2 regions of the Arthrobacter sp. SRS-W-1-2016 genome follow, and region 2 is predicted to be linked to the other one. Evidence: predicted binding sites of a transcription regulator. Region 2 holds the regulator's gene; the other holds the start of a gene.
The links. The regulator HrcA, encoded in region 2, represses chaperone genes, less so after heat shock. The targets are predictions, from matches to a motif close to TTNGCACTCGNNNNNNNCGAGTGCNAA.
Positions count from the first base shown of each region.

Region 1: the regulator HrcA is predicted to act here: its motif matches at 2,750-2,776, upstream of groL (chaperonin GroEL).

Region 1 covers NZ_MTPV01000026.1:73,744-79,009, reverse strand. Annotated here, with positions in the region: gene BMF89_RS06645 (DUF3263 domain-containing protein) at 1-280, shown strand, start outside; gene BMF89_RS06640 (LytR C-terminal domain-containing protein) at 330-953, shown strand; gene BMF89_RS06635 (cold-shock protein) at 1,093-1,296, shown strand; gene BMF89_RS06630 (ABC transporter substrate-binding protein) at 1,296-2,657, shown strand; gene groL (chaperonin GroEL) at 2,955-4,583, shown strand; gene BMF89_RS06620 (ribonuclease HI family protein) at 4,846-5,266, shown strand, end outside.
Region 2 covers NZ_MTPV01000003.1:7,176-12,441, forward strand. Annotated here, with positions in the region: gene hemW (radical SAM family heme chaperone HemW) at 1-1,139, shown strand, start outside; gene BMF89_RS00415 (DUF4870 domain-containing protein) at 1,194-1,607, opposite strand; gene BMF89_RS00420 (DUF3097 domain-containing protein) at 1,711-2,568, opposite strand; gene hrcA (heat-inducible transcriptional repressor HrcA) at 2,756-3,769, shown strand; gene dnaJ (molecular chaperone DnaJ) at 3,836-4,966, shown strand; gene BMF89_RS00435 (16S rRNA (uracil(1498)-N(3))-methyltransferase) at 4,969-5,266, shown strand, end outside.

The DNA.
Region 1 (5,266 bases), on a different contig from region 2:
AGACCTGTCCGCCGGACTCCGCAGCGATTCGCCGCTCGGCGAGCGTGAACAGCAGATGCTCGCCCTGGAGAGGCAGTGGTGGAAGTACGCCGGGGCCAAGGAACAGGCCGTCCGGGAACTCTTCGATCTGTCCGCGACCCACTATTACCAGCTCCTCAACGCCCTCATCGACACCGAGGAAGCACTGGCGCACGATCCCATGCTGGTCAAGAGATTGCGTAGACTACGTATGTCACGTCAGAGGGCCCGCACAGCGCGCCGTCTCGGTTCCGACGCATAAAGCATCCGCTGATACCCCAGCAAGCAAGCAGCAAGGACAAGGCTTCACCATGACCAAATTTGCCCGGGATGAATTCGACCGTGTCCCGCAGAGCTCATCGCGCCAAGGTGTCCACAGGCTCGTCGCGTCCGCTTCCCGCGCAGCCTTGTGGCCGGTGCTGCTCCTGGGCGGCATTGCGCTGGCTGTCGGCCTCGTTGCGTTCGTCGTCCTTCCGAAGCTGGGATTCACCTCATCGACGACGCCGCAAGCCGTCGCCACGGCGGGCGCCTCGAAGCCAAGTGCCGCGGCGTCGCCCTCTGCGAGCAGCATGCCGTCTCCAAGTAGCTCTGTGCAGGCATCCGGGCAACCAAGCCCGAGCGACACTCCCTCCAGCACGCCGACCCCCACCACGGCGCCCTTGGACAAGACCGCGGTAGTCGCGGTCTACAACGGCACCACCACCGGTGGACTGGCTGCCCGTGTGGCCGGCATGGTGCAAGGCGGGGGATGGCCGTTGTCCACCGTCGCCAACTGGGGCGGCATGCCCCAGCAGACGTCGTCGGTCTTCTACAAAGGCGCGGCCCAGAAGGGCAACGCCGAAGCGCTCGGCAAATTGCTGGGTATCTCCAACCTGGTGGACAGCGCCGAGTTCCAGCAGCCCGTAGTTGTCATTCTGGGCCCCGGTTACAAGTAGGAACTCGGTTACGCCTCAATAACATTGCGGCTACCCGCACCCAAGGTTGCGCTACGGCAACGTGACTGTGGTTACAGTAGTTGTGAGCTGGCCCGGAGATCCCGGAAGCCGGCCACAGCTAGTTGAAAGTGTGGGGATCATGGCTTTGGGAACCGTCAAATGGTTCAATGCCGAAAAGGGCTACGGATTCATCACCGTGGATGAATCCGGTGACGATATCTTTGTGCATTGGTCCGCCATCCAGATGGATGGCTTCCGTGCGCTCGAAGAAGGACAAAGGGTCGACTTCGAATTGGGCGAGGGCCAGAAGGGCCCGCAGGCAGAAAGCGTGCGGCTTATCTAGTGGGTGTTGCGGCAACAGGGCTGTCCCTGCCTCTTGGGGTGCGCCGGTCCCGGGCATCGTTGGCAGCACCTCTCCTTGCAGGTTTTGCAGCCTTGGCCGTTGGACTGGCCGGGTGTTCCGCCCCCGTTGGCAACGCCAGGCTCAGCTCCGTCACTCCGAGCGGCGACGGCGTCCTGCGCGTCGGCGTGATTCTGGACAATACGGGTAGTTCCGCCTTCCTCAACGAGTCCGAGCTGGCAGCGGCCAAATTGGCCGTCAAGCAGATCAACGACGCCGGCGGCTTCAAGAACCGCCCGGTCGAGTTGCTCCCGGAATCCGCGGCCGGCGAAGGCATCAGCGCCAGCCAAGGGGCCAGCGCGGCGGCCTTCACGGCCGATACAGCCACGCAAGCCAAGGCTTTGCTTTCGGCCCACGCCGACGTCGTTGTGGGGCCGACGGATTCGAGCCATGCACCCGCCGCCATCGATGTGCTGGCTCCTGCCCGGATTCCGCTCATCTCGCCGGCCAACACGGCGTCGGGGCTGAGCAGCTACAAGAACGGCGGTTTCTACTTCCGCACCTCGGCCGCTGATGCCGCACAGGGGAGCGTCTTGGCGAAGCTTGCCCACGACGGCGGCGCCAAGAGGATTTCCGTCCTCCACGAATCCGGGGACTACGGCACTCGTGTTTCCGGAGCGGTCATGGACGCTGCCCGCAGCCTCGGAATGGAGGCAGTGTCCAACACGGAATTCACGGCCGGCAAAGCAGCTCCCGCCGCGGCGGCCATCAAGTCCGGCACTCCGGACGCCGTCGTCGTGGTTGCCCGTGATGGCGCCCAAGGCGCCCTGGCCGAGCTCTTGAACGCGGGGTTGAGCGGCAAGAACCTGATCTTGAGCGACGGTGCCATCCGCCAATACGGAACCGCGCTGGGAGCCGGTGGCCTCGACGGCGCGCGGGGAATTCTTCCAGGCGTCTTCCCGAGTGCGGAGTTCCAAGCGGACCTGACCGGCATCGACCCCAAACTCAAGGACACGACGTACGCGGCCGAAACGTACGACGCCGTCACCCTCGCGGCGCTCGCGGCCGCAGCGGCGGGCGACGACGCCGGCGGTTCGATCGCAGCCTGGCTCACCACCGTGTCCGGCGGGACACGTCCGACGTCGGGTGATGCGGCAACGAAGGAACGCACGTCCTGTACGTCATACAAGGACTGCCTCGAGGTGCTGAAGGGGGCCAAGCTTCCGGATTACGACGGCGAGTCCGGCGCCATCGGGTTCGACGCCAATGGCGACGTTACATCGTCCAATTACATGGTCTTCACCTACGGTGCAGACAACACTGCGCGGGTGAGTGGCAAGGAGACCGCCTCGCGGACTCCGTGATCGGCTTGTGCCCGTAGCGAATTCCCCTGGCGTGGCGAGCAGTTTCCCTCGCTTGCTGCTTGCACTCTCCTCGGGTGAGTGCTAATTATTGATTAGCACTCACAAGCACTGACTGCTAATTCTTCACGGCTCCGGCCGTCTGGAAACACTGGCGGTGTTTGGGGGAACAAAGAAAACCTTGCTGGGGTGAGATCCCGAGCGCGCGGCGTACAGAGGCCGAACGCGAAGGATCGTCCGTCGCGGGCACCGCAGTGAAGGCACCTTCTTAACGACTGTCCCGAAAGGACTACCGCCGTTATGGCCAAGATCATTGCATTTGATGAAGAGGCACGCCGCGGTCTCGAGCGGGGTCTGAACATCCTCGCCGACGCCGTCAAGGTCACCCTCGGCCCGCGTGGACGCAACGTCGTCCTCGAAAAGAAGTGGGGCGCCCCCACGATCACCAACGATGGTGTTTCCATCGCCAAGGAGATCGAGCTGGACGATCCTTACGAGAAGATCGGCGCCGAGCTGGTCAAGGAAGTTGCCAAGAAGACTGACGACGTCGCTGGCGACGGCACCACCACCGCCACCGTCCTGGCCCAGGCCCTCGTCAAGGAAGGCCTGCGCAACGTAGCTGCCGGCGCCGACCCGCTGTCCCTCAAGCGCGGCATCGAGAAGGCTGTTGAAGCCGTCATCCGCGAACTGCTGGCCTCGGCCAAGGAGATCGAGACCAAGGAAGAGATCGCAGCCACGGCTTCCATCTCTGCCGGCGACACCGAAATCGGTAACCTCATTGCTGAAGCCCTGGACAAGGTCGGCAAGGAAGGCGTCATCACGGTCGAGGAGTCCAACACCTTCGGCCTGGAGCTTGAACTCACCGAGGGCATGCGCTTCGACAAGGGTTACATCTCCGCTTACTTCGTCACCGACGCAGAGCGCCAGGAAACGGTCCTCGAAGACCCGTACATCCTGATCGTCAACTCCAAGATCTCCAACGTGAAGGAACTCGTTGCGGTCCTGGAGAAGGTCATGCAGTCCAACAAGCCGCTGCTGATCATCGCCGAAGACATCGAGGGCGAGGCCCTGGCCACCCTGATCGTCAACAAGATCCGTGGCACCTTCAAGTCCGTTGCCGTCAAGGCTCCCGGCTTCGGTGACCGCCGCAAGGCACAGCTCGCCGACATCGCGATCCTCACCGGCGGCCAGGTCATCTCCTCGGAGGTCGGCCTCAGCCTCGAGAACGCAACCCTCGAACTGCTCGGCAACGCCCGCAAGGTTGTTGTCACCAAGGACGAGACCACCATCGTCGAAGGTGCCGGCGACGCCGACGCCATCGCCGGCCGCGTGGCACAGATCCGTGCCGAGATCGAGAACTCCGATTCCGACTACGACCGCGAGAAGCTGCAGGAGCGCCTGGCCAAGCTGGCCGGCGGCGTTGCAGTCATCAAGGCCGGTGCCGCAACCGAGGTAGAGCTCAAGGAGCGCAAGCACCGCATTGAGGACGCAGTCCGCAACGCGAAGGCTGCCGTTGAAGAAGGCATCGTCGCCGGTGGTGGCGTTGCCCTCATCCAGGCCGGTGCCAAGGCATTCGCCAACCTGCAGCTCGAAGGCGACGAAGCAACGGGCGCCAACATCGTCCGCGTTGCCATCGACGCTCCGCTCAAGCAGATCGCCCACAACGCCGGCCTCGAGCCGGGCGTTGTCATCGACAAGGTCCGCGGCCTGCCGTCGGGCCACGGCCTGAACGCCGCAACCGGCGTTTACGAGGACCTGCTGGCTGCCGGCGTCAACGACCCCGTAAAGGTCACCCGCTCGGCTCTCCAGAACGCAGCCTCCATCGCTGGTCTGTTCCTGACCACCGAGGCCGTTGTTGCCGACAAGCCGGAGAAGAACGCTCCGGCCATGGGTGGCGGCGACGACATGGGCGGCATGGGCGGCTTCTAAGCCCCCGCTGTAGCTCACCAGCCACACGCACGACGACGGTTCCCGCCTCAGGTGGGGGCCGTCGTCGCCGTTTAACCACGCCCGCTCACCTATGTCGGGTTTGGGCGGAACGCCCGCTCACGTATGTCGGGTTTTGGCGGAACGCCCGCTCACGTATATCGGGTTTGGGCGGAACGCCCGCTCACGTATGTCGGGTTTTGGCGGAACGCCCGCTCACCTTTGCGGTCCGGGAGTGTCGGGGTGGTCTGGCAGGATGGAAAGCATGACGATTATTGCTGCCGCCGACGGTTCTGCCCTCGGCAATCCCGGGCCTGCCGGTTGGGCCTGGTACGTGAACGACTCTTGCTGGAGGGCCGGGGGGTGGCCCCACGGAACCAACAACCAGGGCGAGCTCATGGCGGTGTTGGACCTCTTCCGGTCAACGGCACATGTTCCCGACGAAGAGCTGAAGATTCTGTGCGACAGCCAGTACGTCATCAATTGCATCACCAAGTGGATGCCAGGGTGGAAGCGCAAGGGCTGGCGCAAAGCGGACGGGAAGCCCGTCTTGAACGTCGATCTCCTCAAGGACATCGACCAAGCCATTGTCGGCCGCAAGTACACGTTCGAGTGGGTCAAGGGCCACGCTGGCCACGACCTCAACGAGGCTGCCGACGATCGCGCCCGCGCGGTGGCCACCGCAT
Region 2 (5,266 bases):
GACTCTACGTCCACATACCCTTCTGTGCCGTGCGTTGCGGTTATTGCGATTTCAACACCTACACGGCCACGGAGCTTGGCGGCGGCGCTTCCCAGGACGCCTACGCTGCTACTGCCATTTCGGAAGTGGAGTTCGCCGTCCGGGCCATGGACGGCTCCGGGTTGCCGCAGCGCCCCCTGAGCACCGTGTTCTTCGGCGGCGGCACCCCGACCCTGCTCCCTGCTGAAGATCTGGCACTCATCCTGACGGCCGCCGTCGGGCGCTGGGGCCTGGAACCGGGAGCCGAAGTCACCACTGAAGCCAACCCGGACTCCGTGACGCCGGAGTCCCTCCGGCTGCTCGCCGACGCCGGCTTTACGCGGATTTCCTTCGGCATGCAGTCGGCGGTCCCTCATGTGCTCAAAGTCCTGGACCGCACGCACACACCGAGCCGGGTCCCCTTGGTGGTCCAGTGGGCGCGCGACGCCGGCCTTGCCGTGAGCCTCGACCTTATCTACGGCACTCCCGGTGAGTCCATGGCTGATTGGCAGGCGTCCCTGGAGACCGCCTTGTCCTACGCCCCGGACCACATCAGCGCCTATGCGCTGATTGTGGAAGAAGGCACCAAGCTGGCCGCACAGATCCGGCGCGGAGAAGTTCCCGGGATCGACGACGACGACCACGCCGCCAAGTACGAACTCGCCGACCAGCTGATCAGCGCCGCAGGGCTGGACTGGTACGAGGTCAGCAACTGGTCCCGCACTCCCGAACAGGCGTGCAAACACAACCTTGCCTACTGGCGGGGAGACGATTGGTGGGGCATCGGGCCCGGTGCGCATTCCCACATGGGCGGCGTCCGCTGGTGGAACGTCAAGCACCCCACCGCCTATGCCAACAGGCTTGGTAGCGGGGCCTCACCGGCCGCTGGACGCGAAACGCTCGACGCCGGAACCCGGGAAGTGGAACGCATCATGCTGGAGGCGCGGCTCGGCACCGGGCTTCAAGTCGACGCGCTCGACAAAGTGGGCCGTCACGCCGTCGCAGGCCTCATTGCCGACGGCCTGGTTGAACCCGCAGCGGCCTTCCAAGGACGGCTGGTCCTGACCCTCAAGGGCCGGCTGCTCGCAGATGCCGTGGTCCGCCGGATCCTTCCGGACTAGCGTCCGGCGCGGACGGCGGGCGCGCGAACCGTCATAGGCACCCGCGAAGAGCGGCTACTTGATCCAGCGCAGGTTGAAGCGGTAGCGGTGCGGCTGTCCGTGGTTGACGCGGATTCCAGCGGACACCGAGAAGCAGGTCACCGCGACCCAGATTCCCGTGGCAAGGACCGCGAACAGGTTTCCCACCACCGGGAGCAAGACGAGAATGTTGGCGAGCACCGCGGCAATCGTCGGCGGCAAAGTGAAGTTGAGGGCTTCCTTTGATTCCTGGGCCGTGAACGGACCACGTTCGCGGAAAATCAGGTAGATCAGGAGCGACGGAACACATCCAAGGATCCCGCCGAAGTGCGCCAGGGTTGCCCATTGCCGGTCTTCCGACGCGGTCAAGGGCAGCGCGTTGGCAGGAACGCCGCGGTACTGGGACTGGCCCGAGGCGCCGTCCCGATCGTCAGGAGCGTTGTCTGCCACAGTTTCTTCCTTCGAGTATCTATAGGTGCGGTGTTGCTGTCCCAGAATACTTGCTCGGCACGGGATCGGACGACCACGTCCGGGCCCGGAGGCATCCAAACCATCATGCGACGGTCAGGAAATCGATCACTTCCTCCACGCGACCCAGCAAAGACGCTTCCAGGTCGGCGTAGCTATGGACGGCGCCCAGAAGCCTCTGCCAACCCAGTCCCACGTCTTCGGCCGTCTCGTGCGGCCAACCGAACGACCTGAGGATGCCGGTCTTCCAATCCGTGCCGCGCGCTACGGTCGGCCATTGTTCGATCCCCAGCACCTTGGGCCGGATTGCCTGCCAGACGTCCACATACGGGTGACCGACGATCAGGACGTTTCCTTTGGCGCCCGGCAACGTCATGGCGTCGGCAGCGATGCGCGACTCCTTCGAATCCGGCACCAGGTGATCCACCAGGATTCCGAGCCGGCGGCCAGGGCCGGGGGAGAAGGCGGCGATGGCCGCCTTGAGATCGTCCACGCCGTGCAAGGGCTCGACGACGATGCCCTCCACCCGCAGATCGTCTCCCCAGACCTTTTCCACAAGCTCGGCGTCGTGCTTGCCTTCCACCCAGATCCGGCTTGCCTTGGCGACCTGGGCCCGCTGGCCGGCCACCCGGACGGAACCCGACGCCGTCCTGCCCGGTTGCGACGCGCCCTTTGCGGCCGCCGCGCGCGGCATCGGCGGGAGGAGCTTCACCGCTTGCCCTTCCAGCAGGAATCCGAAACCAAGCCGGAACGATTTCGCTTTTCCCCGCCGGTCCTCAAGCACCACGATGTGCATGCCTCCGGACTTCTCCACCCTGGTCACGGCCCCGACCCAACCGGACTGCACGTCCTCGAGCACCATTCCGCGTTCAACGGGCACTTCAGGCAGTTGCCGCTTGGCCGGCGAGGAGAGGTCTTGCGGGCCCCAATTGTCGTAAGACACGGTCTTCACACCACTTTGCGCTAAGGGATCGGTCACGGTCCTTGGCATTCCGCCGGACCGCGCGGGCATCATGTTCGCCGCGAGCGGTACCAATGCTAACAACGAGGTGGCTCATACTAGACTTGTTAGCACTTGGGCATGTTGAGTGCTAACTGTAGAAGTACCGGTTGTTGAATGGAGGTGGGCAGTGAGCGAACCACGCAAGCTTGAAGTGTTACGCGCCATCGTGGAGGACTACGTTCACTCCCGCGAGCCTGTCGGCTCCAAAGCCTTGGTCGAACGGCACCATCTGGGAGTGTCGAGCGCCACCATCCGCAATGACATGGCCCTCTTGGAAGAGGAAGGCCTCATTGCGGCACCGCACACCAGTGCAGGCCGCATCCCCACGGACAAGGGCTACCGCCTGTTCGTGGACCGCATTTCCGAGGTCAAGCCGCTGTCGGCTGCGGAGCGCCGGGCCATCCACTCGTTGCTTGAGGGCCCCGACGACGTCGAGGACATCCTGGAGCGCACGGTCCGGCTCCTGTCCCAACTGACCAACCAGGTCGCCGTCGTCCAGTATCCGCACCTGAGCCGCGCACGCGTCCGGCACATCGAGTTTGTCCTTTTGGCACCGCGCCAGGTCCTGGTAGTGCTGATCGCGGATTCGGGCAAAGTGGAACAAGGCGTTGTGCACGCAGCTGCGGACACTGCCGACGAAGAGCTCATGACGTTGCGCGCGCGATTCCTTGGAAGCATTGCGGGCTCACAGCTCGACCTCATGCCCCAAGTCCTTCCCTCGGTGGTGGCCTTGTGCCCGCCGGCGCTCCGGAACCTTGCAGGCGCCCTTGCCCACGGTCTCCAAAGGCTCGCCGACCGGAGCCGCGATGAACGCATGGTCATGGCCGGCACGGCCAACCTGGCCCGCTCCAACGTGGACTTCCCCCTGAGCATCGGCCCTGTCCTCGAAGCGCTCGAGGAGCAGGTGGTCATGTTGCGGCTGCTGTCGGACATGGCGGAAGACCCCCGGGGAGTCACGGTGAGCATCGGCCGCGAAAACCCCTATGACGGCCTCTCCGAGGCTTCGGTGGTTGCCACGGGCTACGGTCCGGGCAGCAGCGCCAAGATCGGCATTCTTGGACCCACCCGCATGGACTACCCCAACACCATGGCGGCCGTCCGTGCCGTCGCACGCTACCTTTCCCGCATTCTGGGCGGTTGACGGCTTCGGCTGGAACCGCCCCGCAAGAAACGCAGTGTACCCGTAATAAAGGAAGAGATACCGACTTTGAGCAGTCACTATGACGTTCTGGGCGTCTCGTCGGAAGCAACCGGCGAGGAGATCAAGAAGGCCTACCGCAAGCTTGCACGTAAGCTCCACCCCGATGTGAACCCCGGGGCCGGCGCTGCGGAGGAATTCAAAGCCGTGACCCACGCTTACGAGGTCCTCTCCGACCCCCAGAAGCGCCGCGTCTACGACGCCACAGGCAACGAGAACGGGACGGACAACGGTTTCGGCGGCGGCTACGCAGGCCAGGGATTCGCGTTCCAGGACATCTTCGACACCTTCTTCGGCGGAGGAGGTGGCGGCATGCAGGGGCCCGCATCACGTATGCGTCGCGGGCAGGACGCCCTCATCAGTGTGCGCATCGACTTGCGCGAGGCTGTCTTCGGCGTCAACAAGAAGCTTGAGGTGGACACTGCTGTCATCTGCCCCACGTGCGAGGGCTCATGCTGCCGCGCGGGCACCCACCCGGAGCGCTGCGACATCTGCGGCGGCTCGGGCCAGGTCCAGCGGGCCGTGCGCTCGATCCTCGGCCAGGTCATGACCGCGGCACCGTGTGGATCGTGCGAAGGTTTCGGCTCGATCATCAAGGATCCTTGCAATGAATGCAACGGCCAGGGCCGCATCCGCAGCCGCCGTTCGCTGACCGTCAAGGTGCCGGGCGGCGTCGCCACCGGAACCCGCATCCAGCTGTCGTCGCAAGGCGAAGCAGGTCCTGCGGGCGGGCCTCCCGGCGACCTCTACGTGGAGATCCGGGTAAACAGCGATTCCACCTACCTTCGTGAAGGCGACGACCTTCATGCAACGCTCAGTGTTCCCATGACCGCCGCGGCATTGGGCACGGAACTGCAGCTTGAGACCTTCGACGGCCCCCAGGAGATCGACGTCAAGTCCGGCACCCAGTCCGGCGAAGTCATCACCCTTCGCGGGCTGGGCGTCACCCACCTGCGCGGCTACGGCAGGGGAGACCTCAAGGTGCACCTGCATGTGGAGACGCCCGGCAAGCTAGACGCCGCCCAGGAAGAGCTGCTCCGCCAACTGGCCAAATTGCGCGGAGAGCAGTTCACCGAGGGCAAGCTCGTGGCCAGCGGCGGTATGTTCGCGAAGCTGCGGGACAAGCTCGGTAACCTGTAGCGGTGAGCAACCCCGTATTCTTCACCGCTGCCGGAACCTTGGACGGACTCGGCACCGGTGACACTTTCGTGCTCGACGGCGCCGAAGCCAGGCACGCTGTCACGGTCAAGCGCCTGGAAATCGGCGAAGCGGTCGACATCGCCGACGGTGCGGGTAAGCGGCTCACGGGCACCGTGGCCGGATCCGGGCAGGGTACCTTGACCGTCCTTGCCTCCGCCGTCCAGGAGGAAGGCCGCCCGGCCGTGCGGCTTGTGCTGGTCCAGGCGCTGGCGAAGGGCGACCGTGACGAGCTTGCCGTCG